DNA from 3 places in the Arthrobacter sp. BE255 genome. Region 1 is predicted to be linked to each of the others. Evidence: riboswitches for the same ligand, from Rfam matches in the RefSeq annotation. Region 1 holds a riboswitch; each other region holds the start of a gene.
The links. Region 1 has a riboswitch for thiamine pyrophosphate ahead of J2X42_RS10505 (ECF transporter S component). Riboswitches for the same ligand answer to the same signal wherever they lie in the genome.

Region 1 (9,959 bases):
CGCCGCCGGGGGAGCCATCATCAGGATCGCGCGCGGTCCGTCTCTGCTGGACCGGGTCCTGGCCTCGGACGTCCTGCTGGCCATCCTGGGTGCAGCGCTGTGCATCGACATGGCCGTCAACAGGCACCTGAACAACCTCATGCTGCTGGTGGCGCTGTCCATCATCGGCTTTATCGGGTCGGTGACCGTGGCGCGCTTTGTGGCCGACCGGCGGGAGCAGCCCCATGAGTCCTGAGCCAACCGTCGTGGACACCGTCATTGACGCCGTATCCGCCGTCTTTATGGTCGTGGGGGCCCTGATGTCCCTGGCCGCGGCCGGGGGCCTGCTGCGCTTCCCGGACCTCCTGAGCAGGATGCACGCCGCCACCAAGCCGCAGGTCCTGGGACTGTTCCTGCTGCTGGCGTCCATCGGCCTGCAGATGCGGACGTGGTGGGTCTGGCCGGTGCTGCTGGTCGCCTGGATCTTCCAGCTGCTCACCGTGCCCGTGTCCGCGCACATGGTGGGCCGGGCCGGGTACCGCACCAAGCACCTGCACCGGGAGCTGCTCAGCTCCGATGAGCTGGAGGCCGTGGTACAGAAAGCCGCCGCCAAAGCGTCCCGGGAGGATGCTTCCGACGGCGGCCGGCCGGACTGACTGCAGCCCGGCTTCTGCTTGCGGCCTAGACGATGTCCTGGCTCTTCGCGAACCGGGTGATGGCACGCTGGGTGCCGCGGTTGGCGAGGACCTGGATGACGGCACTCACCGAAGCGGAGATCAGCGCGAACGTCAGTGCCGAGCGCAGCGTTGTGGGAACATCGTCCTTTCCGCCCTTCGGCGGCTTGTTGCCGGTGGTCTTTTCCCAGATCGCGTCTACGGCCTTGGTGCCGGCGAATCCGGCCAGCAGGCTGATGCCCGTGCCCAGCAGCTTGATGAATAAGTTCATTCCGGTGCCTCCTTGCGTCTCGAATTCAGGACTTCCCCTAGCCTAGCGGCATCGGCTGGCCCGGCCGACAGCGCCAGGGCCGCCCGGGGGCCACGCCACGGTCACCCCGTGGCTTGCCGCCTAGGGCGCCGGCACCAGGCCTTCCCAGGCCACCGTCCAGCCGGCCGGGAAACCCGGGGCGTGCCGGTCCGGCCCGCCGTCCCAGCCCGCCGCCATCAGGGCGACGGCGGCCAGCAGCCCGCCGTTTCCGGGCAGGTAGAGGGGGAGGGAATCCGTCTGCCGGTTGTGTCCGTTGGGCAGCGCAGTGTTCTTCCCGGCGCCTTGCAGGAGGGCGTCGATGGCGGTCTCCGGGTCGTCGAGCCGGGCTGCGGTCATGGCCATCACCGGGTAGTCCCAGCCCCAGGTGCTGTCCCAGTCCCAGTCGGCGAGGACGTCGGCGAGTGTGGCGCGCATGGTCTCCGGGTCGATGAGGTCTGTCTGCGGCAGCACCCCCAGCGCACACAGCATGGAGGGGTGGTCCGTGCGGATGGTGAAGGGCTCGACGTCGATCGCCGCGTAGACGCCGTTGACGGTCCGCGGCCGGACCATGCCGTCCGCAACGGCCTTCCAGTCCTCCCGCGGATCCAGGCCCAGGCGTTCGCGCCAGGCGTTGGCGGTGCGGAGGGCCCACTGCCAGTACGCCAGTTCGAAGGTGGGGTTGGTGACGGTGCCGCGGACGGACTCATAACTTTCCTGCGCCGGGATCAGTGGAGGCCCAAGCTCGAAGCCGCGGGCGGTGGGGTGCGCGAAGCTGGCCATGAACGTGGCCGTTTCGAAGACGATCTCCGCGAATTCCTCCAGCAGTTCCCGGGACGGCCCGGCCCGGTAGGCAAGCTCGGCCAGGTGGATGGGGTGCGGCTGCTGCCAGATCAGGAAGGTGCCGATCGGACTGGGGCTCTCGCGCCCGTCCGGGCCTACCTGCTTGGGCCAGCGGACGCCGTCGAACCCCTGCGCCTTGGCCGTCTGCCGGGCCGGTTCCAGGATGGTCCCGTACCAGCGGAGGCTGGGAAGCAGCAGTTCCGTCCGGTTCCAGTGCGCGAAATGCGCGGCGTGCCACCAGTGCATTTCCAGGTGGAAACGGCCGCGCCAGGAATTGCAGACCAGCCCTGTTTCCTGTGGTGGCAGCGAGCCGGCGCAGTTGATCGCGGTGAGGTACTGGGAGAGGACGATCCTGCGTTCGAGTTCCGTCGCGCGGGGGTCCGGTGTGCCGTTCAGCTCGACGGCGCCGCCGGACTGCCAGAATTTCGGCCAGTGGGCGCGGGAGGCCTCGACGACGGCGGTTCCGGAGTCCGGCCCGGGCAGCCCGCCGGTGCCGCGCAGGACGCAGTCGCCCTGGCCCGTGCTGGTGAACTGGACCGCCAGGTCCAGGACGTCCTGTCCGCCTGCCGGTCTTAGCATCAGTTCGTGCGGGCCCGGCTGGTCAAGGCGGAGGCACTGGCCGGACACCGTGACCTGGTACCCCGATCCATCCAGGCCGCGGTCCACGGTCCACAGCTGTTGGCCGGTCCCGGTGCCGGCGGGTCCCGCCAGCCTGGTGGTGTGGGCATCGGGCCGGTTCCAGTCCGCTGCGTCGTGCCAGGCGTCGGAACCGTAAGGAAAAGCGACGGTGACCACGAGGCCTTCTTGAAGGGCCGGGGACTCCACGACCAGGCCCACCTGGTCCCGGTCCGGATGGCAGGCGGTGGTGACCTTGACCGAGTGGCCCCGGAGGCTGAAGGTGCTGGTGACTGTCCCGGTCCAGAGATCCAGGGTCTGGGCGGGGTCGACGACGTCTGCCGGCACGAGCGGCCGCGCCCCGCCTGCCATCGGGTCCGGGTCCGCCCACGCAAACCCGATCCGGCCCAGGTCCAGGCGGTGCGGGTTGGCCCGGAGCCAGGTTTCAGCACGGGAGGACCCGGTTTCCTGCCCGTCCACGATGTCGCCCACCATATCCACGTAGGGGACCGGGCCGCGGGGGGAATCGTAGAGGACCGTGGAACCGGCCAGGCCGTAGTGCTCTGCCGCGGGAAGGGAGTGCCAGCCCCACTGGGACTGCGTGCCGAGCAGCGTCCCGGGCGGAAGTTCGCTGCGCGCGCCCACGGGGTACTCGGCCGGGAAGGTTTGCAGCCCTGTGAGGTCCACCGTGAAGCAGAACTCGCCGTTGCCCACGGACACAGGGCTGCGGGGGTCAAGGTTCCGCTGTTCCACGTTGTGGCGGCGGACCAGGGCTTCACGGTCGATGGTGTGCTGGCTGCGCATGGGCACGCCCTCCTGAGGCTGTCGGCTCCGGCTGCTGCTTCCACGGCTGTTTCCTCGGCGAGAAAACGCTTTCCGGAGCGATTCAATCTTTGTGGCATCCGGAGCAGGTGTCAACCGCCAGGTTCAGGACGGCCGGCTGCCGGCCAGGCTCACTCGGCGCGCATGGAACCCAGGATTTCGCGCAGGGCCTCCACCACGAGGTCGTGGTCCTGCTGCTGCGGCAGTCCCGAAACGGTGACGGTGGCCACCGCACCCACGCCGGCCACATACACCGGGAACGAACCGCCGTGCGGGGCGTAGGTGGTTTCGTCGAACCAGCCGTGGTCCTCAATCCGGCCGCCGTGCAGCCGGCCGCGGAGGCCCACCAGCAGCGACGGCACCTCATACCTGGCCGCGGTCCGCTGCTTGGCCCGGATCCAGTGCTCGTTGTCCGGGGTTGCGCCGTCCAGTGCCACATGGAAGAGCACCTGGTCGCCCTTGGTTATGTCGATCGCGATGGGAAGCCGGCGCGTCTTTCCCAACTCCACCAGGAGAAGCCCCAGGTTGAGGGAGTCGTCCTTGCTGAAATGCGGGAACTGCAGCTCGCTGATCTCGGCTTCGATCCGGCCGATCAGGGCCTCGAGCAGGCCCGCCGGCTGGGGCACGGTCGAATCGGGATTGAAGGCAGTCACAGTCGGGTTATTGGCAGTCATGGCCCACAATCTACCGCCCCTGCGGTGTAAACTGGACCACGCCCATCAGGGCAGATTATTCAACGACAGGGGAGCGCCGCCGTCGGGCATCACTGGCATTGCCAGGGAACCGCAGGTGGGCGCTGAGAGTGCGGGACAGCCGCAGACCCTCGAACCTGATCCGGCTAGTACCGGCGCAAGGGAGTCGAGTTCTCGAAGTGTGCGGCAGCCGGCATCCAGCCGGTCGCCGGGACACTTTCCCCTCCTGTTCCCCAGGAGGATCACATGAGTACTGCAGCAATCAAAAAGACCGGCAACACCTGGCGCATCGTGGACATCGTGGTGGCCGCCCTCATCGCCATCGCCGGCGGCGTGATCTTCTGGGCCTGGTCCCAGGGTGCCGCCGCTGTTTCGCCGCCCATGAACGCCGTCTACCCGCCGCTGACCGGCCTGATCGCCGGCGGCTGGATGATCCCGGCCGTGCTGGGCATGCTTGTCATCCGCAAGCCGGGCGCCGCCCTCTTCTGCGAAACGGTGGCCGCCATGGGTGAACTGATCATGGGCTCGCCATACGGCGCCTCCGTGCTGTTCTCCGGCTTCGTCCAGGGCCTCGGCGCCGAAATCATCTTCGCGGTCTTCGTTTACAAGAAGTTCAACCTGCCCGTATCGCTGCTGGCAGGCGCCGCTGCCGGACTCTTCTGCGGCCTGAACGACTCCTTCGCCCCCTGGGGCTGGAACATCGCCTACGCCGGCGGTGACAAGCTCGCGTACATCGTGTTCACGGCCATCTCCGGTGCGGTCATCGCCGGCGCCCTGTCCTGGATCGCCACCCGCGGCCTGGCCAGGACCGGCGTACTAAGCTCCTTCGCGTCCCGCAAGGCAGCGACGGAGCCTGTCTTCTCCTGATGCCCGCAGCTCACGACGGCGCCGCATCCGCCGCGGTGCGGCCCGCCGCCGTCACCGCCCGCGGCTGGGGCTGGCGACACGCCGGCCGGTCCCGGCCCGCGGTCCGCGCCCTGGACCTGGACATCCGGCCCGGGGAGCGGGTGCTCCTGCTTGGCCCTTCAGGCGCCGGCAAGTCCACGCTGCTGCATGCCCTCGCCGGGGTGCTGGGGGACATTAACGACGACGGCGAGGCCGGCGATTCCGACGAGTCCGGTTCACTGCTGATCGACGGCGCGTCCCCGCGTGAACGGCGCGGCCGCGCCGGGCTGATGCAGCAGGACCCCGAAACGCAGGTGGTTCTCTCCCGGGTGGGCGACGACGTCGCCTTCGGCGCCGAGAACCTCGCCGTGCCCCGCGACGAAATCTGGACGCGCGTGCACGAGGCGCTTGACGACGTCGGACTCTCCCACCTGCCGCTGGACCACCCGACGTCGGCCCTCTCCGGCGGGCAGAAGCAGCGCCTGGCGCTGGCCGGCATCCTGGCCATGAGGCCGGGCCTGATCCTGCTGGACGAGCCCACCGCCAACCTGGACCCCGCGGGCGTGCTGGAAGTCCGCGACGCCGTGGGCCGCTGCCTGGACAAGACCGGAGCCACGCTGGTTGTGGTGGAGCACCGGGTGTCCGTCTGGAAGGACCTGGTGGACAGGATCGTGGTGCTGCAGCCCGGCTCCGCGGCCGATCCCGCGGTGCTGCTCGACGGGCCGCCGGACCAGGTCCTCGCCGAGGCGCGCAACATGCTGATCGCCGCGGGTGTGTGGGTGCCGGGCTTTGTCCCCGCCACCCGCAGCCGGGTTTCCGGCGGCACCGGCGATCTCCTCCTGGCCGCCGAGGACCTGGCCGTTTCGCGTGAACGGCCCCGCCGCCGGCGCTTCAAAACCATCCCGCCGGTGCCTGTCCAGCAGGACATTTCGGCGCAGGTCCGGGCAGGGCAGGCCCTCACCATCACCGGGCCCAACGGCACCGGCAAGTCCACGTTTGCGCTGACCCTCGCCGGGCTGCTGGCTCCGGTCGGGGGCAATGTTTCGGCCACCGTGGATCTGAGCCGGGGGGCCGGCATCGACCCTTACAAGTGGAAGGCCGAGCAGCTGATTGCCCGCATTGGAACCGTCTTCCAGGAACCGGAGCACCAGTTTGTCACCGGCAACGTCCTGGACGAGCTGATGTTCGGGCCGCGCCATGTGGGCCACGGCGAGGAACGCGTGGATGAACTCCTGGAGCGGCTGCGGCTGACCGAGCTCGTGGACGCCAACCCGTACACACTCTCCGGCGGTGAGAAGCGGCGGCTGTCCGTGGCCACCGTGCTCGCCGCGCATCCGCAGGTTCTGGTCCTGGACGAGCCGACCTTCGGCCAGGACGCCAACACTTGGGCCGAGCTGGCCTCCTTCCTCTCCGAACTGCTTGACGCCGGCACCGCCGTGGTGTCCGTGACGCACGACGCCGAATTCAGTGCAGTCCTGGGCGGCGCCGAGCTCCGGCTCGGCACCACCGAGGCGGTGGCCCCATGAGGCAGGAACTGACCCTTGCGGGAAACCGGGCCCTGCTGACCCGGGCCAATCCGCTGAGCAAGTTCGCCGCCGTCGTTTTTATGACCGTGGTGCTGGCGCTCTCCATCGACTGGGTGTCCGCCTCCGTGGCCCTCGTCTGTGAGCTGCTGCTGTTCCCGCTGGCCGGGCTGACGCTGACGCTGCTGTGGCAGCGCGGCTGGCCGCTGATCCTCGCCGCTGCCGTGGGTGGCTGGAGCACCTCCATCCTGGCGCCGGACAGCGGAAGGACACTGCTCGACGTCGGCATCTGGTCCATGAGTGAAGGCTCGCTCGAGCTGGGTCTGGGCTTTATGCTTCGCGGCCTGGCGATCGCGCTGCCGGCCGTCCTGCTCATGAGCTGCACCGACCCCACGGACCTCGCCGACGCCCTGGCCCAGAAAGCCCGGCTGTCGCACCGGTTTGTGCTTGGCACGCTCGCGGCCATGCGGCTGGTGGGCCTGATGGCCGAGGAATGGCAGACCATCGGCATGGCCCGGCGCGCCCGCGGCGTGGGTTCGCGCGGCAACCCGCTGCAGCGGCTCAAGGCCACGCTGGGCCAGAGCTTCGGGCTCCTGGTCCAAGCCATCCGCCGGGCGTCGCGGCTCGCGGTCACTATGGAGGCGCGCGGCTTCGGCGGCGGGGACCGGACCTGGGCGCGAGAATCCACCTACAGCCGGCTCGATGTGTTGGTCCTGGCCGGCGGGGCGCTGATGGCCGCCGCCGCGGTCGCCGCAGCGGTGTGGGCCGGGACCTGGAGTTTCGTCGGCGGCTAGTCCTGCGGCCAGGCGTCCGTGCGCAGGAACCCCTGCTGCGGAACCTCTGCACAGCAACCATTGATCTTCCTGAAACATCTTGATAGTTTCGGGAAATCGGTTTCTAAGCAGAAGGTCGTGTACCCAATGGCGCGTAACAACATCCGCAGAGCCCGCAAATCCCTGGCTGTCCTGACAGCTGTGGCACTCCTTGGCCTCACGGCCTGCTCCAGCGGTTCCTCGAACCAGGCGGAGTCCGGCCCCGTCGAAATCCGGTTCTCGTGGTGGGGCAACGCCACCCGGGCCGAACTGACCAACAAAGCCATCAAGGCCTTCGAAGCTGAAAACCCCACCATCAAGGTCAAGCCCGAGTACGGGGACATCGGCGGCTACTTCGACAAGCTCGCCACCCAGGTGGCGGCCAATGACGCGCCGGACGTCATCACCATGGGCGGCGCCTACCCGGCCGAATACGCCAACCGCGGGGCACTGCTGGACCTCTCCAAGGTTGACGGGCCGCTGGACCTGTCCGGCTTCGATGAAGGTGCCCTGCAGAACGGACAGGTGGACGGCAAGCAATACGGCGTCTCCACCGGCGCCAACGCGCTCTCCATCGTGGCGAACCCGGCAGTCTTCCAGGCCGCCGGGGTTCCCGTGCCGGATGACAGCACCTGGACCTGGGAAGACTTTGCCCGGGTCGCCGCGGACGTGACTGCCAAGAGCCCCCAGGGCACCTACGGCACCGCGACCGTCCTGACCCACGACTCCCTGGACGCCTTCGCACGCCAGCGCGGCGAATCCCTCTACACCAGGGACGGCCAGCTGGGGCTGGAGCAGGACACTGTCCGCGACTACTTCGACTACTCCCTGAACCTGAGTGCAACGCGTGCGGCGCCGAGCGCCTCGGAAACCGTGGAAAAGCTCAACGTCAGCACTGAACAGACCCTCATGGGCATGGGCAAGGCCGCCATGATGCTGACGTGGAGCAACTCGCTGACAGCACTCAGCAAGGCATCCGGCGCCGAACTCCAGCTCCTGAAGCTGCCGGGCGAGTCGCCCACGCCCGGAATCTGGCTGCAGTCCTCGCAGTTCTACACGATTTCCGCCCGGAGCAAGCACGCCGAAGCCGCGGCGAAGCTGGTCAACTTCCTGGTCAACAACGAAGAAGCCGCCAAGGTGGTCCAGAGCGACCGCGGCGTGCCCAGCAACCCGGAGATGCGGGCGGCCATCCAGGATCTCCTGACGCCGCAGGGCAAGGCGGAAGCGGCCTACGTGGACGAGATCGGGAAGCTGAAATTCGCGCCCACCTTCATTGGCCCCACCGGCTCGACGGCGGTCGCGGAGATCACCGCCCGGATCAACACCGAGGTGCTCTTCAAGCGGCTGACGCCGGAGAAGGCCGCCGAACAGTGGATCAGCGAGAGCAAGGCTGCCATCGGCAAGTGAGGCGCCCGCGTGGCTCCGGGTGACTCGGGGGCTTCAGGCGCCTAGATGCAGGAGTAGTCGTAGTCGAATCCCCTGGACACGACCTGGGTGAGCGTGACCTTGCCGCCGGCGGTGAGCGGGGCATTGGAGCAGTTGGCCTTGGCCCCCGTTGCGGTGCGGGCGCCTGCCAGCCAGCTGGGCAGCGTGTACAGGTTGCTTGTGCTGCTGACAGTGCCCACGATCTGTCCCCACTGGTAACCGGTGGAGTAGATGCCGACGTCGGCCCGGATGCTGTGGAAGAACTCGGTCATGCCTTCAAGGACCGCACGGTTGGCGGTCTTGTCGCTGGAGGACCAGGAGTTGCCGGTTTCCACGTCCAGCCACCAGAGGTAGCCGTCAGGGTTGCGTACTCCGCGGATGTTGGCGTCGTCGTAGGCCTTGGCGTAGCCGTACATGTAGGAGCACGCGGCACCCACATCGCCTGCCGTGCACTGCCCGTAGGGGTTGTACACAGCAGTCCCGGCCGGATATTTATTGTTGGTGGGCCACCATGAGCCTGCCGTCCCCGGGTTGGCGGTATTGACGTACAACGCGACCTGCGGCTGGCCGGTGAGCCCGGCAGTGGTCCCGGCCCACGCCAGCTGCTCTTTCAAACACGGGTTGGTGGTGTTGGCCAGGCCGTTGTTGACGCCCACAATCCCGAATGCCGCACCTTTGGGAAGGGCTTTGTTGCACTGCGGCCAGGACACGTCGTTACCCAGCAGCAGAGGGGCGCCGTCTTCGGGCGGCGGGGCCGCGGCGGCCGCGGGTCCGAACACCAGCGCAAGGACCATCAACCACAGCGCGCAGGCCGCTGCGAGCCCCGTTCGCGTCGCGGCCCTGTGCATGGGTGACCTTCCTGGCAGCCCGGAGGGCCGCTCTTTTCAGTGTCCTCCGCGTACTTGGCGCGGGTCAAGGGAACCGGTCAGGCGCATGGTGCTATCGCATGAAGTGGGTATTGTGTGAGATTCGATGCGTTGCAGTGCCAATATGCCAGAAAATTAGCTCATCCGTGATATTTTTTTGGTATGACTCAGGAAACTGCCGAACATGTTGCCGCCACACTCCGGGACGCCCGCAGCCAGAAGGGCTGGACCCAGGGGCAGTTGGCCGCCGAGCTCGGAACCAGCCAGAGCGCCGTCGCACGGATGGAACAGGGGAAGCAGAACCTGAGCCTGAAAATGATCCAGCGGCTGGAAACGATTTTCGGGCACAGCATCGTCAAGGTGGGCACCTCCCAGATGACCCATCTGCGGGTCGAGGGTGGTCGCACGCTGTCCGGGGCGGTGGATGTGAACAGCAGCAAGAACGCCGGCGTCGCGCTGCTTTGCGCCAGCCTGATCAACCGCGGCACCACGGTCCTGCGCCGGCTGGCACGGATCGAGGAGGTCAACCGGATCGTG
Region 2 (9,959 bases), on a different contig from region 1:
TTCCATCTTGCACCATTGAGTGCGGCACTGGCGCCACGGCGGACGGCAGGAGTCAGAGTTCGCCGCCCAGCAGCCGCCAGCTCACGCGGTGGTACGGGGTCGGGCCGGCCGCCCGGAGCACGTCACGGTGCAGCGACGTGGCGTAACCCTTGTTGATGTCCCAGCCAAAATCAGGGAACTCGGCGTGCAGCTCGCGCATTTGCTGATCCCGTTCGACCTTGGCAATCACGCTGGCCGCCGCAACGCTCAGGCACTGCATGTCCGCCTTCACCCGGGTGTGGACGGGCGCGTCGCAGCCTGGGCCACTGGGCGCGTCATCAAACAGGGACAGCTGCCCCTCCGGCGAGAGCCAGTTGTGGCTGCCGTCGAGGAGGACGATGTCAGGGGTGATCCCGGCGGCCAGGACGTCAGTCCACGCCCGGGTGCCGGCCAGCCGCAGGGCGGCGATGATGCCCAGCGCGTCGATCTCCGCAGCCGAGGCATGCCCCACCGCCGAAGCGACGCTCCATTTGCGCACCAACGGTTCCAGCCGCTCCCGTTCGGCCGGGCTGAGCAGTTTGCTGTCGCGCACCCCCGTGAGCGGCTTTTGGGTCAACAGGTCCACGACGGCGATTCCCACGCTCACCGGGCCGGCCAGCGCACCGCGCCCCACTTCGTCGACGCCGGCAAGATACCGGGCGCCGAGCGCCTTGAACGTGCGTTCGTGGCGCAGGGTGGGGGCTTTGGAACGCGGGCCCGTAGCAGGCCGCGCGGCAGCCTTGGCTGGCGCGACGGGCGAGGCTGCGGACACCGTCATTTCCCGGCGGGCACGTTCTTGAAAACGTCCGGGTAGTTGTCGAGGACCGTGAGCCGGTTCAGCGGCCACGCGATCACCGCAGCCTTGCCCTCGATGTCGGCCAGGTTGACGAAGCCTCCGTTGGCCTCCATGTGGGCGCGGGAATCAGCGGAATGGTTGCGGTTGTCACCCATGACCCACACCTTTCCCTCCGGCACAACAACATCGAAGTTGCGGATCTGCGGGACTTCGGCGCCGTTGACGTAGCCTTCGTCGATCGGGGATCCGTTGATGGTCAGTTTACCGCCGGCATCGCAGCAGATCACGTGGTCCCCGGGCAGGCCAATGACGCGCTTGACGAGATGCTGCTCCGAATTGTCCGGCAGCAGGCCCACGAACGTCAGGCCGTCCTGGACCCATGTGAACGGTCCCTGGGTCTTTTCCGGCGCCGCCGACAGCCAGCCCTGGGTGTCACGGAAGACCACCACATCCCCGTGGGACAGGGCGAACGGTTCGGGCACGAGCAGGTTCACGAAGATGCGGTCGTTGACGTCCAGGGTGCTGACCATGGATTCGGACGGAATATAGAACGCCCGGAACAGGAACGTCTTGATCAGGAATGACAACACCACGGCGATGACCACCACGGTGGCGATTTCCTTCAGCCAGATGAGTACGGGACCGGGAGCGGAAGGCTCAGCGCGGGGAGCGGCTGAATGCTTTCCGGCGCCCGGACTGGCGGGAGCCCTGTCCTGGCCTGCAGCCGGAGCGGGTTCCGAAGCGGCGCCGGCCTCGTCCGTGTCGGCAGCAGCGTGGGCGGTCGGTGCATCCGGGCCGCCCTCATGGCCCGAATCAGGGATCCTGGCGTGGTTCTCGGGCATCTACTGTCCGTCCTCTGTTGTTGGTCCTGCCTGCTGCGGCCGTGATACTGCAGCAAATCTATCAAGCGGCCAGACAATCTGGACCGGCCGGCCGATCACCCTGTCCAGCGGCACCATGCCGCCGCCGGGAGCGCCGAGCAGGCTGCGGGAATCAGCGGACAGGGACCGGTGGTCCCCGAGCAGCCACAGCCGCCCGTCCGGCACTACTGCGGTAAACGCCTGCCGGCTGGCGGTGTCCCCCGGGAAGACGTACGGTTCGTCCAGCGGCGCCCCGTTTACTGTGATCTTTCCATCCTGGTCACAGCAGATCACAGTATCGCCGGGAAGGCCGATGACCCTCTTGACGTAGGTGGTGTCGCTCCCGGCCAGGCCAAGCCACTGGGCGGCGGCCGCCGCCGCATCGGCCAGCGGACCCTTGCCGCTGTTCAGCGGCGCGAAGGTGCCCCGCCCGTCAAAGACCACAACGTCACCCCGGCCGACGGGTTCTGCGTTGAAGTCCGTCCTTGACACGAGGATGCGGTCTCCGCCCTGCAGGAGCGGTTCCATGGACTCCGAGGGAATGTAGTAGACGTCCAGCCACAGTGAGCGGACGAGTCCGCTGATGGCTAGGGCGAGCAGGAGCGCCAGGAACGCAAAACGCCAGCCCATTCTTCTGGGCTGGCGTTTTGTCTGGTCCATGAATCCATATCCTGGGGCGCTGTTGCGAATGGCTCCGGCGCCGGCCTGGTACGGCTGTGGCCCTGCCTTGTAGGTCCGGGGACTTACTTCTTGGGCTGGAAGTCGCGCTTTTCCTTGATCTTCGCAGCCTTGCCGCGCAGGTCGCGCATGTAGTACAGCTTCGCGCGGCGTACGTCACCCTTGGAGACGACCTCGATCTTTTCAATGATCGGGGAGTGCACCGGGAAGGTACGCTCCACACCGACGCCGAAGGAGACCTTGCGAACGGTGAAGGTTTCGCGAAGACCGTCGCCGTGGCGGCCCAGGACGAAGCCCTGGAATACCTGGACACGGGAGTTCTTGCCTTCGATGATGTTCACGTGGACCTTGAGGGTGTCACCCGCGCGGAAGACAGGAACATCGGTGCGCAGCGAGGCTGCATCTACGGAATCGAGAATATGCATGATTGCACTCCTGGTGAACGCCACAGGTCATTCACTTTGGGTCACGGCGGGCAAGCCCGGAAGCACCGGGAATTACCGCCGAAAGTTAAGTGGATCCGGTTCCTTCACTGATTGAAGGTCCCGGGGTGTCCGGCTGTTGGTTGCGCTCCCCCTGTAGCAGGTGCGGACCCAGCAGACACAAGGACTAATTTTGCCACATCCGGCGGCTTACAGCCAATCCCGGCCGATGGCGTGCACCCGTCAGTTGGGCGCGTCGGGCCGGGGACGGAGACGGCCGCCGACGACGTCGTACCCCAGGTCCGCGAATGCCGTGCGGTCCGCGCGGGGCAGCTTCCCGGCGTCGAACGTATCCAGCAGGTCGGGACGGCGCTCGGCCGTCCTGCGGAACTGCTCATGGCGGCGCCATTGCGCGATCTTCCCATGGTTGCCGCTCAGGAGTACGGCCGGCACTTCGCGGTCCCGCCAGACGGAGGGTTTGGTGTAGACGGGGTATTCAAGCAGCCCGTCCGAGTGTGACTCCTCCACCAGGGAATCGGGGTTGCCGACAACACCGGGCAGCAGCCGGCCAATGGCCTCCACCATGGCCAGCACGGCCACTTCGCCGCCGTTCAGGACGTAGTCCCCCAGGCTCATGGGCCGCACGGTAAAGTGATCCTCCGCCCATTCGATAACCCGCTCGTCGATGCCCTCGTAGCGTCCGCAGGCGAAGACGAGCTGATCCTCCTCGGCCAGCTCGTACGCAAGGGCCTGGCTGAAGCGCTCCCCCGCAGGCGACGGGACGATCAGCACGGGCTTGGCCGCCTTGCCTTCGCTGGCCTCGGCCACGGACGCCAGGGCCTGTGCCCACGGTTCAGCCTTCATCACCATCCCGGCGCCACCGCCGTAGGGGGTGTCGTCCACGGAACGGTGCTTGTCCGTGGTGAACTCGCGCAGGTCATGGACCTGCAGGTCCAGCAGGCCATCCTGGCGGGCCTTGCCGATAAGGGACAGCTCCAGGGGCGCCAGGTATTCCGGGAAGATGCTGACGACGTCGATTCTCATCTACGCGTCGTCCCCCGGTCCGGCGGCACCGGCGTCGTCGGCGTTGACGTCAAACAGGCCGTCCGGCGGAGTCAACAGGACAAACCCTTCGGCGACGTTGACCTCGGGGACGATCTGTTCCACGAACGGAATCAGGATTTCCTTGCCGTCCGGGGCTTCGACCACCAGCAGGTCCTGGACGGGCATGGTGTGCAGGGCCGCGATCTTGCCTACCACCTGTGAGCCGACCCGGGCCTCGAGGCCCACCAGCTCGTGCTCGTACCAGCCTTCGTCGTCATCTTCGTCCAGCTCTTCGGTTTCGATGAACAGTTTGGCCCCGCGGAGGGTCTCCGCTTCGTTCCTGGTCTCGATCGCGTCGAAGGCGAGGAGCAGGATGTCCTTGTTCCAGCGGGCACTGACCACGGTCAGGGGACCAACCGAAGCGGGTTCCACCACGAACTCGGTGCCCGGAACGAACCGGTCCGCCGGCGCGTCAGTCAGCACCTGGACCGTCACTTCCCCGCGGATTCCATGCGGTTTGCCGATTCGTGCCACCTGAAGCTGCATCTGTTCCTCTGTTCATGGTTGTGCCGGATTAGGCGTGATGGTGAAAGCACTCCGGCCCCTCCACCGTTGGTGGAAGGGCCGGAGCAAAAGACTGATAGTGCCGAGCGCTTTAGCGGCGGCGGTCGGTGTCGACGACGTCGACCCTTACCGGTTCGCCGTCGGCCAGTGCCGCCACAACCGTGCGCAATGCGCGTGCCGTGCGGCCCTGACGGCCGATCACCCGTCCGAGATCGTCCTGATGAACGCGTACCTCGAGGGTGTCCCCACGGCGGTTGTTCTTCGAGGTGACCTTGACGTCTTCCGGGGAATCAACGATTCCGCGGACCAGGTGTTCGAGCGCTTCAGCCAGCAATCTACTCAGCCTCGGTGGTCTCTGCTTCGGCCTCGGCCGGGGCGTCGGACTGCTTGGACTTCTTGGTGATCGCTTCCGGGATGATCACGGAACCCTTCTCCGGAGCAACGAAGGCAACCTTCGGAGCTTTGGTCTTCAGGGTGCCTTCCTGGCCCGGGAGGCCCTTGAACTTCTGCCAGTCACCGGTGATCTTGAGGATCGCGGCAACCTGCTCGGACGGCTGTGCGCCCACGCCGAGCCAGTACTGGGCACGCTCGGAGTCAACCTCGATGTATGAGGGCTCTTCGGTGGGGTGGTACTTGCCGATTTCTTCGATTGCACGGCCATCACGCTTGGTGCGTGAGTCTGCAACGACGATGCGGTAATACGGTGCGCGCATCTTGCCAAAGCGCTTAAGGCGAATCTTTACGGCCACTTTTGTGGTCACTCCTGTTTCAGAAAAGGGGTGAACCCGACGTTCTGCACCCGTGGGGCGGGCCATACTTGAGGGTTCGAAGGACAGGATCCGGACGCGGAGAGAGGGGCCACGCAGATCGAGTACCTGTTTATTGTGCCAGATCAGGGCCCGGATTTCGACTTGGCGCGGATCCGCCGGCCCTGCGGCAGGGCAGCAGGAGCCTCAGGAGGACCAGACGTACAGCCCGGTGCGGTCGGCGTCGTCAACTGCACCCGCCAGCTCCGCGAGCTGCTGCACGTATTTCCTGGCCTCTGACGCACCAAACGGCATGTCGTCCTGGGCCGCCCATTGTTCGGCGACATCGTCCAGAACATTGCCTTCGCCTTCAGTTTCGTAGCTGAGCAGTTCCGCCAGCGCACGCACCATGGCAGGCGGAACCCCGAGCAGCGAATCGCTGGCCACGTCAACCATGGCCAGCTCGTAGTCTGCTCCCCCGGCGTGCACGGCAGCGCCGGCGAGATCCCCGAGCTGTTCAATCTCGAAGTCGCTGATCCCGGGGATCCGAAGACCGGCAGTGTCGGGGGAACCGCCGTCATCCAGGATCCCGGCACGCTTCAGCGCGGCGTCGTGGGTTGAAACAAAGATTTCGGTGAAGCCCATGGGAATCGCCCTCATTCCGTCGACGGTGCGGCCCTGGCGGGCAGCTTCACGGGCTGCCCCGGCCGTTCGGACTCAGCCTAGTACACCGCCTGGCGCACATCCGGCCGCCGCACCCGGCTAGCGGACGGCGACCCGGATGCGGTTGCGCCAGGGATCTTCGAAGCGCAATTCAGCTCCGGTGTGGTGGCTGGCCACCCCGGCGACTTTCAGCCGGTCGGCAAGTGCTCCGACGTCGTCTCCCGACGGCACTTCGATGAGCACCTCACCCAGGCCGAGGGTGTCCTTCCGGGGACCGGCGCCGCGGCTGTTCCAGACATTCATGGCCATGTGGTGGTGGTAGCGGCCGGCTGAGACAAATAGCGCCTGCCCGTGCCAGCCTGCGGTTTTTTCGAACCCCAGCGTTCCCACATAGAAGTCCTGGGCGGTATGGACGTCGCCGACCTGGAGGTGGACGTGCCCCACTCCCGCGGCTGTCCGCTGCTGGCCCTCGACCGACTCCTGGGTGAGGTGCTGCTCCAGGTAGCGCTGGGGAGGCAGGGCCAGGCTGTCCATGACCACCTCAGTCCCGTTCCACGACCAGTTTTTGCGCGGCCGGTCCCAGTAGAGTTCGATTCCGTTGCCCTCCGGATCGTTGAAGTAGAAGGCTTCACTGACCAGGTGGTCCGCGCTGCCGGTGAAGGAGCGCGGCTCGTATTGGGCCGCGGATGCGACGGTGGCCGCCAAGGCTGCCTGGTCCTCAAAGAGCAGGGCCGTGTGGAACAGGCCGGCTTCTCCCCTGCCGGGAAGGTTCAGCCCGGGACCGGCGGCGAGATGGACCAGGGGCTTTCCGAGGCGGCCCAGATAGAGGCCGCCGTCCTGTTCGGCCACCACGTCGAGGCCCAGCGCGCGCTGGTAGTAGTCGGTCATGAGCTTCACGTTGCCCACCTTCAGCATCACCGTGCCCATGGTGAGCTCGGCAGGTAGAAGGTCCTGGCTGGTGGATTCTGCGGTCATCGAAAACTCCCGGTCCGGTGGCCGCCGGGTTTCGGTGGCCTCTACTCTTCTAAATTACTTGAAGCTTCAATTTATTCCCAGTGGCGCCGGTGTGATCTTCAACCGTCAGCGGATCAGTTCTCCGCGCAACACAACGTTCGTGAGCGAGGCGACCGTGGCAGGCACCTGCCGCGGGTCTTCCCGGCAGACCACCACGTCCGCGCCGGCTGCCTCCGAAATCCCGTCAGCACCCAACCAGCGCCGCGCGCCCCAGCAGCCTGCGTCCAGCGCCGCCGCCGGCGGAAGGCCCGCCCGGTGCAGCGCCAGGATTTCGTCGGCGATCCGCCCGTGCCGGATCACGCTTCCCGCGTCCGTCCCGGCATAAATCTTCACGCCGGCCTCAAATGCTTCCAGTATGCGTTCGGCCCGGCGCTCCCATAATGCCCGCATGTGGGCGGCGTACCGCGGGAATTTGGCTTCGGCCTGGCGGGCGATGTCCGGGAAGGTGTCGATGTTGATCAGGGTCGGCACAATGGGCACGCCCTGCCCGGCGAGCCGCGGAAGGTGGCGGGGCAGCAGTCCGGTGGCGTGCTCGATGCAGTCGATGCCGGCGTCGAGCATCTGGTCCAGGGTGTCTTCGGCGAAGCAGTGGGCGGTCACGCGGGCGCCCTCGTCGTGCGCCGCCTGCACGGCGTCGCGGACGACGGCGTCGGGAAACGACGGCGCGAGGTCGCCGGCGTCGCGGTCGATCCAGTCCCCCACCAGTTTGACCCAGCCGTCGCCGGCCCGTGCCTGCTTGCGCACCGCCTCGACCAGGCCCCCAGGCTCAACTTCGACGGCGAAGTCCCGCAGGTAGCGCCGGGAGCGGGCAATGTGCCGCCCGGCACGGATGAGCCTGGGCATGTCATGCCGCTGCTGCAGCCAGCGGGTGTCACTCGCCGCGCCGGCGTCTCGGACCAGGAGGGTGCCGGCGTCGCGGTCGGTGCGGGCCTGTTCTTCGGCCACCTCATCCGGCACGGCGCCGCCGGGTCCCAGGCCGATGTGGCAGTGGGCATCAACGAACCCGGGGAGGACCCAGCCGTCGAGCACAACATCCGGTGCGGTGGCGGGCCGGTGGAACGTGAGGCGGCCGTCGACGGACCACAGCCCCTGCCGTTCCTGGAACGGTCCGGTGAGCACAGTTCCGCTGAATTCGATGATTCCGGCCATGGCACCAGCCTAATCCGCGGAAGACGGTGCGGTGGTCACGGCAAGGACGCCCCGCCCGGACCTGTGGTAGCTTCTTCTAGACCACACGGGAGCCCTTGCAGGGGCTGAGATCGGGCTGACGCAGCCTGCGACCGTTGAACCTGTCCGGGTAATGCCGGCGAAGGAAGTGAGTATTCATTGAGTACACAAGAAACACAGCTGATCCCTGCCCAAAATGAGGCCGGGGCATCTGAAACCCAGTCGCTGAAGTCGCACTCGCTGGCATTCATCAACGACGAAGCCACCGGAATCCGCGTGCCGGTGACCGAGATCGCGCTGGAGCCCTCGCCCAACGGCGAGGCCAACGGTCCTTTCCGGACCTACCGCACCGCCGGCCCGGGCAGCGATCCGGTGGTGGGCCTCAACCCGTTCCGCTCAGAGTGGATCGCGGCCCGCGGCGATACGGAGCCTTACAGCGGCCGGGAACGGAACCTGCTCGACGACGGCAAGTCGGCCGTGCGCCGCGGCGCTGCGTCCGCGGAGTGGAAAGGGGCTCAGCCGGTGCCCCGCCGCGCCGTCGAAGGCCGGACAGTCACCCAGATGCACTACGCGAAGGAGGGCCTCATCACTCCGGAGATGCAGTTCGTCGCCCTCCGCGAAAACTGTGACGTGGAGCTGGTCCGCAGCGAAGTGGCCGCGGGACGTGCGATCATCCCCAACAACATCAACCACCCTGAATCCGAGCCGATGATCATCGGCAAGGCCTTCCTGGTGAAGATCAACGCCAATATCGGCAACTCGGCTGTGACCAGCTCCATCGCCGAGGAAGTGGACAAACTCCAGTGGGCCACCCAGTGGGGCGCCGATACTGTCATGGACCTTTCCACGGGGGATGACATCCACACCACCCGTGAATGGATCATCCGCAACTCCCCCGTGCCCATCGGCACCGTGCCCATTTACCAGGCGCTGGAGAAGGTCAACGGCGAGGCCAACAAGCTGACGTGGGAGGTCTTCCGCGACACCGTGATTGAGCAGTGCGAGCAGGGCGTGGACTACATGACCATCCACGCCGGCGTGCTGCTGCGTTATGTGCCGCTGACGGCCAACCGCGTCACCGGCATCGTCTCGCGGGGCGGCTCCATCATGGCCGGCTGGTGCCTGGCCCACCACCAGGAGAACTTCCTGTACACGCACTTCGACGAGCTGTGTGAAATTTTCGCCAAGTACGACGTCGCGTTCTCGCTTGGCGACGGACTGCGGCCGGGTGCCACGGCAGACGCGAACGATGCCGCCCAGTTCGCCGAACTGGACACCCTCGCTGAACTGACCCAGCGGGCCTGGGAATTCGATGTGCAGGTGATGGTGGAAGGCCCGGGCCACGTGCCGTTCCACCTGGTCCGGGAGAACGTGGAACGCCAGCAGGAGCTGTGCAAGGGAGCCCCTTTCTACACGCTCGGGCCGCTGGTGACGGACATAGCACCTGGCTACGACCACATCACCTCGGCCATCGGCGCCACGGAAATCGCCCGCTATGGCACGGCGATGCTCTGCTACGTCACGCCCAAGGAACACCTCGGCCTGCCGAACAAGGACGATGTAAAGACCGGCGTGATCACCTACAAGATCGCCGCCCACGCCGCCGACCTCGCCAAAGGACACCCCGGCGCGCATGAACGCGACGACGCCCTCTCCAAGGCCCGGTTCGAGTTCCGTTGGCGGGACCAGTTCGCTCTGTCCCTGGACCCGGTGACCGCGGAAGCCTTCCACGACGAGACGCTGCCGGCCGAGCCGGCGAAAACGGCCCACTTCTGCTCCATGTGCGGCCCGAAGTTCTGCTCCATGCGGATCAGCCAGGACATCCGGGATGAGTACGGTTCAGCGGAATCACAGGCCGCGCTGGCGGAAATGGCGGCCGGGATGCGCGAAAAGAGCGAGGAGTTCCTCGCGGCAGGCGGAAAGGTCTACCTGCCTGACCTGGAGGTACCCCAAGCCGCCCGCCGCTAGCGGGCTTGAGGCTCCGTCC
Region 3 (9,959 bases), on a different contig from region 1:
AAGACTGAACTTTGCCACGTCTGCATCACCTGCCCGCAGGAAATCCACGGGTTAACATCGCAGACGGTGGTGTGGTTCGGGTCCTTGAGGACTTCAAGCTTTTCCAGGACCAGGGTTCCGGAGGCGAGCCAGCCGATGATGCCGGTGACAACCATCAGCCAGCCGAGCGGCCGGTCGCGTGTCATGGGGGGAACAGTCCCGTGGGGCTCCGTGGCCGCCGCTGTGCGGGCGGATGCCGGGCTGCCGGTTTCGGCGCCGCTGACGGGCGAGATGCTGGGCATGGTTTCAGGCGTCCTATCATCGGGTGCTCTTTGCCCCGATTGTAACGCCGCAGGCTGAATCCGGCGCCCAGCCGGGACACCAATGCGGGCACGTAGTGATCACGTGCTCTTGCTTCCGCCGCCTTTTAGTCCGCGTGTGAGAGAATGAGTTTGGCTGGAGGCCGACCCACATTCGGACTCCGGTCCGGTGGCTTTGTTCCCAAGACCGCCAATGATGAGCTGGCAGGCTTCGGATTCTCTGATCCGTCTTTCCCGCCATTCCATTGGTCGGCACCTGGTTGTGGCACGTAGAACAACGGGTTTCAGAACGCAGCCGCCGGCTCCCACGGGCTGCCGCACCCCACTGCCGGTGCGAACCTGGGAGTATCCACTTGACTTCTGTCAACGCCTGCGGGTTTTGACAAATATATGCCCCAATGGGTGCCGGATGTGGCGGTACGTCAGGGGCAGGAGTGTTGCCACATATGGAAAATGAACAAGTACTGGCCGTTAACAACGATGAAGCGGCAGCCGAGGCGCCCGACGCGCCCAAGAAGGCCACCAGGACCCGGCGGAAGGCCGCGCCGAAGCCGGAAACTACTGCAGGCGCCGAAGTAACCGCTGCCGACGCCGGCACCCAGGACGCAGCTGATGCGTCTGTTCCTGAGGCGGCAGCACCGGTACGCCGTACCCGCGCCCGCAAGAAGGTCGACGCCGCCGCCGAACCGTTGCCTGCCTTTGCCGCAGACGAAGCGGCCGGTGACGCCGGAGCCAACGACAGCACCGGGCCAACGGAACCTGCTGCCACCGCGAACGCCGCAGCCGGGGCGGAAGCCCCCGCCGACGCGGAACCGGAGACCAAGCCGGTCCGCCGCCGCCGCGTCGCAACCCGCAAGACGTCGGCTCCCGACGTCGCCGCCGCCGTCGAGCCCGATGTGGCACCGGAGACCGCCGCAGCTGTTGAAGCTGCGCCGGCAGCCCCGGCGCCCGAAGCCGCCACGCCGGAAAACCCCGCTGAGGAAGCCCAGGCCCCCGCAGCCGCCGAATCCACAGTCCCGGACGCTGCAGCCGTCACCGAATCCGCGGAAACGGCGGAGCCGGCACCGGCCGACGCCGCACCCGGCAGCCCGTTCGGCTCACTCTTCCTGGAGCCGGGATCGGCAACGTCCGTCCTGTTCCAGGCCCCGGACCTGAGCACCGTAGTCCGCCCCGCACCGGGACCCGCCGCCGCGGCAGAGGAGCCGGAAGAGGACGACGCCGAACTCGGCGACGAGGACGACGCCAACGGCCGCCGCAGGCGCCGCAGCCGTGGCCGCCGCGGGCGCAGCCGCACCGGCGACCGCGAGATTGACGGCGACAGCGAAGGCGCCGACAACGAAACCGACGAGGCTGACGAGGAGTCAGCCGGCCAGGCAGACGAAGGCGTCACCTCACGCCGCCGCCGCCGGCGCCGCCGCGGTGACCAGGACCTGGAACTGACCGGAGGAGGGGACGACGATCCCCCCAACACGGTGACCCGCGTCCGGGCTCCCCGCGCCGTGACTGAAGCGCCGGTGAACAACCGCGTGACGTCCGTCAAGGGCTCCACCAGGCTCGAAGCAAAGAAGCAGCGCCGCCGCGAATCCCGCGACACCGGCCGCCGCCGCACGGTCATCACCGAGGCAGAGTTCCTCGCCCGCCGCGAATCCGTGGACCGCCAGATGATCGTCCGCCAGCGCGACGACAGAATCCAGATCGCCGTCCTGGAGGACGGCGTCCTGGCGGAACACTTTGTCTCCAAGACGCAGCAGGACTCCCTGATCGGCAACGTCTACCTCGGCAAGGTGCAGAATGTCCTGCCGTCCATGGAAGCGGCGTTCGTTGACATCGGACGCGGCCGCAACGCCGTCCTGTACGCAGGCGAGGTTAACTGGGAAGCCGTCAACCTCGAAGGCAAGCAGCGCCGCATCGAGAACGCCCTGAAGTCAGGCGATACCGTCCTGGTCCAGGTCACCAAGGATCCCGTGGGCCACAAGGGCGCACGCCTGACCAGCCAGATCTCCCTTCCCGGCCGGTACCTGGTCTATGTACCCGGCGGCTCCATGACGGGCATCTCCCGGAAACTGCCCGACGTCGAACGCAACCGCCTCAAGCGCATCCTCAAGGACCGCCTGCCCGAGCACGCCGGCGTCATCGTCCGCACGGCTGCCGAAGGCGCCTCGGAAGAGGAGCTCACCCACGACATCAACCGGCTGCGGGCCCAGTGGGAGGGCATTGAAAGCCAGTCCACGTCCACCAAGATCCTCGCCCCGGAACTGCTGTACGGCGAACCGGACCTCACCATCAAGGTGGTCCGCGACGTCTTCAACGAGGACTTCTCCAAACTGATCGTTTCCGGTGAAGAGGCCTGGGACACCATCGAGGCCTACGTCACGTACGTTGCCCCGGACCTGGTGGGCCGCCTGGAAAAGTGGACCAAGGACCAGGACATCTTCGCCTCCTGGCGGATCGACGAGCAGATCCACAAGGCGCTCGAACGCAAGGTGTTCCTGCCCTCCGGCGGTTCATTGGTGATCGACCGCACCGAAGCCATGACCGTGGTGGACGTCAACACCGGCAAGTTCACCGGCAGCGGCGGCAACCTCGAGGAAACCGTCACCAAGAACAACCTCGAGGCGGCCGAAGAAGTCGTCCGGCAGCTCCGGCTCCGCGACATCGGCGGTATCATCGTCATCGACTTCATCGACATGGTCCTGGAATCGAACCGGGACCTTGTCCTGCGCCGCATGGTCGAATGCCTGGGCCGCGACCGGACCAAGCACCAGGTGGCCGAAGTGACTTCGCTGGGTCTGGTGCAGATGACGCGCAAGCGCATGGGCACCGGGCTCCTCGAAGTCTTCGGTGAGCAGTGCGAAACCTGCGCCGGCCGCGGAGTGGTCACCCACGACGATCCCGTGGAGCACCGCCGCGCCAACACTGTCGCAGCAGAGCACCACGTACAGCGTGCGGACAGCCACCGGACCGAAACCCCGCGCCCTGACCAGCGCCCGGACAGCCAGCGGGCTGACAGCCAGCCCGGCGGCCGCAACGACCGCAAGCGTCGCCGTGGACGGGGAGGCGCCCCGCTGGAGACCGCACCGTCCGCACCGGTGCAGATCCACACCGTCCACCCGGACCCGAGCGACGCCGAACGGCACGCCAAGGCCGAGGCCACCAGGGCGGCCCTCGCCAACATCGCCGCAGCAGCGCACGCAGCACACCTGCACGACGACGAGGTAGCCCACGCCGCTTCAGCAGGAGCCCAGGCCCCCGCCGCGCCCGCAGCACGGACAACGCCCGAGCAGGCACCCGCAGCCCCGGCCGCCGCGCAGCACGACGCTGACGCCTCCGGACGTCCTGCTGCCGTGCTCACGTTCGGCGGCGAGCAGGTGGCACTGCCGTTCGTGGAGCACGCGGCCGACCAGCCGCAGCAGCCTGCCCTGACCCTCGACCGGCTGGCGGAAGCATTTGCGCACCTCGGCGAACCCGCCGTCACCGCGCCGGAGCCCTCGCAGGCAGCGCCGCAGTCCGCCGCACCGGCCATTTCGGTTCCCCAGGCCGCTGTGGCTGCAGAGGAGAAGGACTACTCCGACCACACCGCGGAGCAGTCCCGGACCCGCAGGCCGCGCCGCAACCGCAGCGCCAGCCGGGCCCAGGGCGCGGCCAACGCCACCTCGGTGGAGCACCACGAGGCAACGCAGTCTGCGGCCGGAACCCACTCCCACGCCGCCAAGGCACCAGAGCCCGCCAAAACCGGCACGGCCGCGAAAACGCCCGCCGAAGCGCCCATCATCCTCGGCGTAGGAGTTCCGGCCTCCGAGCTCTGACCCTCCGCAAGGAAATCCGCCAGGATGCCCGGGCCCGCCCTTCACAGGGCGTGTCCGGGCATTCCGGCGTTAAGGGCTTCATCTGACACGGCGGCCGGCGCGGAAACGCTAGGCTGGGGTACCGACACGGGGTGCCGCGCAGAGGGCCGGCTGAGATCCACACCCGTTGAACCTGTCCGGCTAGCACCGGCGAAGGGATGTCTTCCTTGTCTTCAACTTCAGTCCTGCCTCAGGCGCCCGCTTCCGCACCCAGTGCCGTGGCGCCGTCGCCCGTCCTCCGGGACGTACCCCGCGTGCTGTCCATCGCAGGCTCCGACCCGTCCGGCGGCGCAGGCATCCAGGCCGACCTGAAAAGCATTGCAGCCCACGGCGGCTACGGCATGGCCGCCATCACCGCCCTGACAGTGCAGAACACACAGGGTGTCCGCGCGGTCCACGTCCCCCCGGCCGCCTTCCTGGCCCAGCAGCTCGAAGCCGTCAGCGATGACATCACCATCGACGCCGTCAAGATCGGCATGCTCGGCGACGCCGAGGTGGTGGCCGCCGTCCGCGGCTGGCTCGACAAGGTGCGCCCCGGCGTCGTGGTCCTTGATCCGGTGATGGTGGCCACCAGCGGCGACAGGCTCCTGCAGGCATCGGCCGAGGCTGCCCTCCGCGGACTCCTGCCGCTGGCAGACCTGATCACCCCCAACCTCGCGGAGCTGGCGATGCTGCTCGGCGAGGCCCAGGCAGGCTCCTGGGCTGAAGCGCTGGAACAGGGCCGGCGGCTCGCCGCGGCGACCGGGGCCACCATCCTGGTGAAGGGCGGACATCTCGACGGCGCCGCCTGCCCGGATGCCCTCGTCAACACCGGGGGACTGCTTGCCCGGGAAATTGTGGAGGTTCCGGGGGACAGGGTCCCCACACGGAACAGCCACGGCACGGGCTGCTCGCTTTCCTCGGCCATGGCCACGGCGCAGGCCCGGCTGGGGGACTGGGAGGCCTCGCTGCGGCTCGTCAAGCCCTGGCTGGCCGGTGCGCTGGAGTCCTCGGGCAGCCTGGACGTCGGGGCGGGAAACGGTCCCATCCACCATTTCCACCACATGCAGGCACCGGGCGCGCCCGCAGAACCGCACCGAGGGCTGGCCGTGGGGGAGTTCGCCGAAATCCTCCGCCAGGAGTCCACAGCCGACCTCGAAGCCATCTACAACCTGGACTTCATCCGGGACCTCGCGGCCGGCAGCCTCCCCGAACAGCAGTTCGCCTACTACCTTGCCCAGGACGCCACCTACCTCAACGGGTACTCACGCGTGCTGGCACGGGCCAGCGCCCTGGCCCCCACCGAGGCCGCGCAGCTGTTCTGGGCCCGATCGGCGCAGCAGTGCCTGGAGGTCGAGTCGGAGCTGCACCGGAGCTGGCTCAGCACCCGCACGGTGGAGCCCGTGCTTGGCCCCGTCACCAAGTCCTACGTGGACCACCTGCTGGCCGCCTCGACCTCAGGCAGTTACGCGGTGCTGGTGGCGGCCGTCCTGCCGTGCTTCTGGCTCTACGCTGAAGTCGGACAGACCCTGCACGCGCAATTCCTCGCCGCCGGCGCCCCGGCCGACCACCCATACGCTGAATGGCTGCGGACCTACGCCGACGAGGATTTCGCGCAGGCCACCCGTGAGGCCATTGCCATGGCCGACGAGGCCGGGCGGCGCGGCTCGGAGGACGAGCGGGCCGCAATGGTGGTGGCCTTCAGCCAGTCGTGCCGCTTCGAAGTGGATTTTTTCGACGCGCCGCGTATCCACGCCTGACCGTCCAGAGCCGATCCAGCCGGTACGATAGTCGGGCACGGTTCGGCGATTGTTCGTGCGGCACCTGCTTGTGGTGCCTATCACGGACAGCCCGCCGGAACCAGCCTCATTTGCGGCCGAAGGCAAAATTAGCGTATTCTAGATCTTCGGTGCTTACGCCAACACTTGGGTTACGACCCCACGGCGTTGAGGCACAGCGAGAGCCCAGCCAAACATAGGCCCAGGTTCCGCACGCAAATCTAGTAATAAACGTCGAGAGAAGTGAGTTCCCAAGTGGTGTACGCGATTGTCCGCGCAGGCGGCCGCCAAGAGAAGGTTTCCGTTGGAGACTTCGTTACCCTGAACCGCGTCCCCGGTGGAGCCGGCAGCACTATTCAGCTGCCCGCACTGCTCCTGGTAGACGGTGACAAGGTCACCTCCGCCGCTGCGGACCTGGCCAAGGTAACTGTTACGGCTGAGATCCTCAATGACCTCCGTGGTCCGAAGATCGTCATCCAGAAGTTCAAGAACAAGACCGGTTACAAGAAGCGCCAGGGTCACCGTCAGGAACTGACCAAGATCAAGATCACTGGCATCAAGTAACCACCGGTTACTGTTCAGGTTTTCAGCAGATTCCCCAGAATTTAGAGGCAGGCATTTCAAATGGCACATAAAAAAGGCGCGAGTTCCACTCGCAACGGTCGTGACTCCAACGCCCAGTACCTCGGCGTGAAGCGCTTCGGTGGCCAGGTAGTTTCCGCAGGCGAAATCATCGTCCGCCAGCGTGGCACCCACTTCCACCCGGGCGCCGGCGTTGGCCGTGGCGGCGACGACACCCTGTTCGCCCTGACCCCGGGCGCCGTTGAATTCGGCACCCGCCGCGGTCGCCGCGTCGTCAACATCGTTGCTGCTGCAGCTGCAGAGTAACTCATAGTTCTGAAGCGGTGGAGCGGGCCATATGGTCCGCTCCACTGTTCTTTTAACCGCATTACAATCATCTTGGCGCTTTGCGGCGTCCAGGAAACAGCACTGAGGAGATCCACGTGGCGAGCTTTGTAGACCGGGTAGTACTGCACGTATCCGGCGGTACCGGCGGCCACGGCTGTGTCTCCGTCCACCGTGAGAAGTTCAAGCCACTGGGCGGCCCCGACGGCGGCAACGGCGGCGACGGCGGCAACGTCATCCTCCGCGTCGACCACCAGACCACCACCCTGCTGGACTACCACCACGCCCCGCACCGGCACGCCACCAACGGCGGACCCGGCATGGGCGACTGGCGTGGCGGCAAAAACGGTGAAACCCTGATCCTCCCCGTCCCCGACGGCACCGTGGTCAAGTCCAAGGACGGCACCGTCCTGGCAGACCTCGTCGGCGAAGGCACCGAATACGTCGCAGCCGCCGGCGGTCAGGGCGGCCTGGGCAACGCAGCCCTGTCCTCCCAGAAGCGCAGGGCCCCCGGCTTCGCGCTGCTCGGCATCGAGGGCGAATCCAGCGACGTCGTCCTGGAACTGAAGTCCATTGCAGACATCGCCCTGGTGGGCTTCCCGTCCGCCGGCAAGTCGAGCCTGATCGCAGCCATGTCTGCCGCGCGGCCCAAGATCGCCGATTACCCCTTCACCACCCTGATCCCGAACCTGGGCGTCGTCCAGGCCGGCGAAGTCCGCTTCACCATCGCCGACGTCCCCGGCCTGATCGAAGGCGCGTCCGAGGGCAAGGGGCTGGGCCACCACTTCCTGCGCCACGTTGAGCGCTGCGCCGCGCTGGTGCACGTGCTGGACTGCGGCACGCTGGAATCGGACCGCGACCCCCTGGCTGACCTTGCCATCATCGAGGCGGAACTGGAGAAGTACGCCGTCGACATGAGCTACGCCGGCCAGGACGGCGAAGTGGTTCCGCTGAACCACCGCCCCCGCCTGGTGGCGTTGAACAAGGTGGACCTCCCGGACGGCAAGGACATGGCCGAATTCGTCCGGCCCGAACTTGAATCCCGCGGCTACCGCGTCTTCGAAATCTCCGCCACCAGCCACGAGGGCCTCCGCCAGCTCGGCTTCGCCATGGCCGAAATCGTCAAGGCCGCCCGCGACACCCTGGCCGCTGCGCCGCCCAAGGTCCAGCCTGTGGTCCTCAAGCCCCGCGCCGTCAACGAGTCCGGCTTCAAGATCCGCCGCGAAGAAAAGAACCTGGAGCCGCTCTTCCGCGTCCTGGGTGACAAGCCCGTGCGCTGGGTCAAGCAGACCGACTTCACCAACGAGGAAGCGATCGGCTACCTCGCGGACCGCCTGGCCAAGCTCGGCGTCGAAACCGAACTGTTCAAGCAGGGCGCCAAGCCGGGCGACACCGTGGTGATCGGCGAAGACGACGGCGTTGTCTTCGACTGGGAGCCCACCATGATGGCCGGCGCGGAGCTGCTCGCTTCGCCGCGCGGCACCGACGTCCGCTTCGCAGACATCGGCGACCGGCCCACCCGTGGCCAGAAGCGCGACGAACAGCAGGAACGCAAGGACGCCAAGGCGGCCGCCCGCGCCGAGCTCGAAGCCGAGCGCAAGGCCGGGATCTGGACCGAATCCGTCAGCAGCCGCAGGGTTGCGAAGCCGCTCAAGGAGAGTGGACTGGGCGCAGGCGATGACGAGTAGCGCCGCCACCGCAGTGCCGGCCCGGCGCACCGCGGACAGGAGCGTGCTTTCGGGCGCGCGCAGGATCGTTGTCAAAGTCGGGTCGTCGTCGCTGACCAGCATCAAGGGCGGCATCTCGGAAGAGTCGCTGACCGCCCTGGCCGACGCACTGGCCGCCAAACGGAACTCGGGCACGGAGATCATCCTCGTGTCGTCCGGCGCCATCGCTGCCGGCCTCGCCCCGCTCGGGCTGGCCAAACGCCCCCGGGACCTCGCCACCCAGCAGGCCGCGGCGAGCGTCGGCCAGGGCCTGCTCATGGCCCGCTACACGCAGGCGTTCGGCGCGCACGGTGTCACGGTCAGCCAGGTGCTGCTTACCGCCGACGACCTCATGCGCCGCAGCCAGCACACCAACGCCTTCCGCGCACTGGACAGGCTCCTCAACCTCGGCGTGGTTCCGGTGGTCAACGAAAACGACACCGTCGCCACGCACGAAATCCGCTTCGGCGACAACGACCGCCTCGCCGCCCTCGTGGCACACCTGGTCCGGGCCGACGCCCTGGTGCTGCTTTCGGACGTCGACTCGCTGTATGACGGGCCGCCGTCGCACGGGGCGAAACGGATTCCCCTGGTGGAGGGTCCGCACGACCTCGACGGCGTGACCATCGGCAAAACCGGCAAGGCCGGCGTCGGTACCGGCGGCATGACCACCAAAGTGGAGGCGGCCACCATCGCCGCCGGCTCCGGCATCCACGCACTGGTCACGTCCACGGCCAACGCTGCCGCCGCGCTGGCAGGCGAGGACGTGGGCACCTGGTTCACGGTCAACGGTGCCCGCAAGCCCGTCCGCCTCCTGTGGCTGGCCCACCTCGCGTCGGTGCACGGCCGGCTGATCCTCGACGACGGCGCGGTCAAGGCGGTCCGCCACCGCCGCACGTCGCTGCTCCCCGCCGGGATTTCCGGCGTCGACGGCGACTTCGAAGCAGGCGACGCCGTCGAAATGGTCAGCGCCGACGGAACCGTCATCGCCCGGGGACTGGTCAACTACTCGGCTGCCGAGCTGCCGCAGATGCTTGGCCGTTCCACCAGGGAACTGGGCAAGGCCCTGGGCCGCGGCTATGACCGTGAAGTTGTTCATGTTGACGACCTGGTGCTGGTCTGAGCCTGGGCCTCGCCTAAACTTGGATCATGACTGAGGCACTGATCCACAACACCGCTGCGACTTCCGGGGACACCTCTGCTGCCCCCGCTGCCCCGGAGGACGGCAACCAGCCGCTGTCAGCTGCAGTGCCGCTCTCCGTGGAGGACGTCGAAGCCGCCGTCCACGCCATCGCCGACCGTTCACGCCAGGCGGCCCGCCGCATGGCGCGGGCAAACCGTGCGTGGAAGGACCGGGGCCTGCGGGCCATCGGCGCTGCCCTGGTGGAGCGTCAGGACGTCATCCTTTCGGCCAACGCGCAAGACGTCGCCGCCGGGAAGGCGAAC

Region 2: another riboswitch for thiamine pyrophosphate. It lies ahead of thiC (phosphomethylpyrimidine synthase ThiC); the one in region 1 lies ahead of J2X42_RS10505 (ECF transporter S component).
Region 3: another riboswitch for thiamine pyrophosphate. It lies ahead of J2X42_RS06675 (bifunctional hydroxymethylpyrimidine kinase/phosphomethylpyrimidine kinase); the one in region 1 lies ahead of J2X42_RS10505 (ECF transporter S component).

What each region holds. Positions count from the first base shown of each region.
Region 1 covers NZ_JAVDWK010000005.1:21,401-31,359, forward strand. The annotation lists gene J2X42_RS10480 (monovalent cation/H+ antiporter complex subunit F) at 1-235, shown strand, start outside; gene mnhG (monovalent cation/H(+) antiporter subunit G) at 225-635, shown strand; gene J2X42_RS10490 (DUF4235 domain-containing protein) at 661-924, opposite strand; gene J2X42_RS10495 (hypothetical protein) at 1,045-3,201, opposite strand; gene J2X42_RS10500 (heme-degrading domain-containing protein) at 3,351-3,893, opposite strand; TPP riboswitch at 3,951-4,093, shown strand; gene J2X42_RS10505 (ECF transporter S component) at 4,158-4,778, shown strand; gene J2X42_RS10510 (ATP-binding cassette domain-containing protein) at 4,778-6,322, shown strand; gene J2X42_RS10515 (energy-coupling factor transporter transmembrane component T) at 6,319-7,113, shown strand; gene J2X42_RS10520 (sugar ABC transporter substrate-binding protein) at 7,240-8,538, shown strand; gene J2X42_RS10525 (hypothetical protein) at 8,580-9,404, opposite strand; gene J2X42_RS10530 (UDP-N-acetylglucosamine 1-carboxyvinyltransferase) at 9,585-9,959, shown strand, end outside.
Region 2 covers NZ_JAVDWK010000001.1:693,925-703,883, reverse strand. The annotation lists gene J2X42_RS03265 (ribonuclease HII) at 53-796, opposite strand; gene lepB (signal peptidase I) at 793-1,656, opposite strand; gene lepB (signal peptidase I) at 1,657-2,334, opposite strand; gene rplS (50S ribosomal protein L19) at 2,418-2,777, opposite strand; gene trmD (tRNA (guanosine(37)-N1)-methyltransferase TrmD) at 3,018-3,818, opposite strand; gene rimM (ribosome maturation factor RimM) at 3,819-4,364, opposite strand; gene J2X42_RS03235 (RNA-binding protein) at 4,474-4,716, opposite strand; gene rpsP (30S ribosomal protein S16) at 4,718-5,131, opposite strand; gene J2X42_RS03225 (hypothetical protein) at 5,336-5,773, opposite strand; gene J2X42_RS03220 (VOC family protein) at 5,891-6,766, opposite strand; gene J2X42_RS03215 (amidohydrolase family protein) at 6,872-7,954, opposite strand; TPP riboswitch at 8,030-8,137, shown strand; gene thiC (phosphomethylpyrimidine synthase ThiC) at 8,132-9,940, shown strand.
Region 3 covers NZ_JAVDWK010000003.1:70,038-79,996, forward strand. The annotation lists gene J2X42_RS06665 (vitamin K epoxide reductase family protein) at 1-281, opposite strand, end outside; gene J2X42_RS06670 (Rne/Rng family ribonuclease) at 746-4,105, shown strand; TPP riboswitch at 4,223-4,320, shown strand; gene J2X42_RS06675 (bifunctional hydroxymethylpyrimidine kinase/phosphomethylpyrimidine kinase) at 4,303-5,883, shown strand; gene rplU (50S ribosomal protein L21) at 6,157-6,465, shown strand; gene rpmA (50S ribosomal protein L27) at 6,526-6,789, shown strand; gene obgE (GTPase ObgE) at 6,906-8,495, shown strand; gene proB (glutamate 5-kinase) at 8,485-9,636, shown strand; gene J2X42_RS06700 (glutamate-5-semialdehyde dehydrogenase) at 9,663-9,959, shown strand, end outside.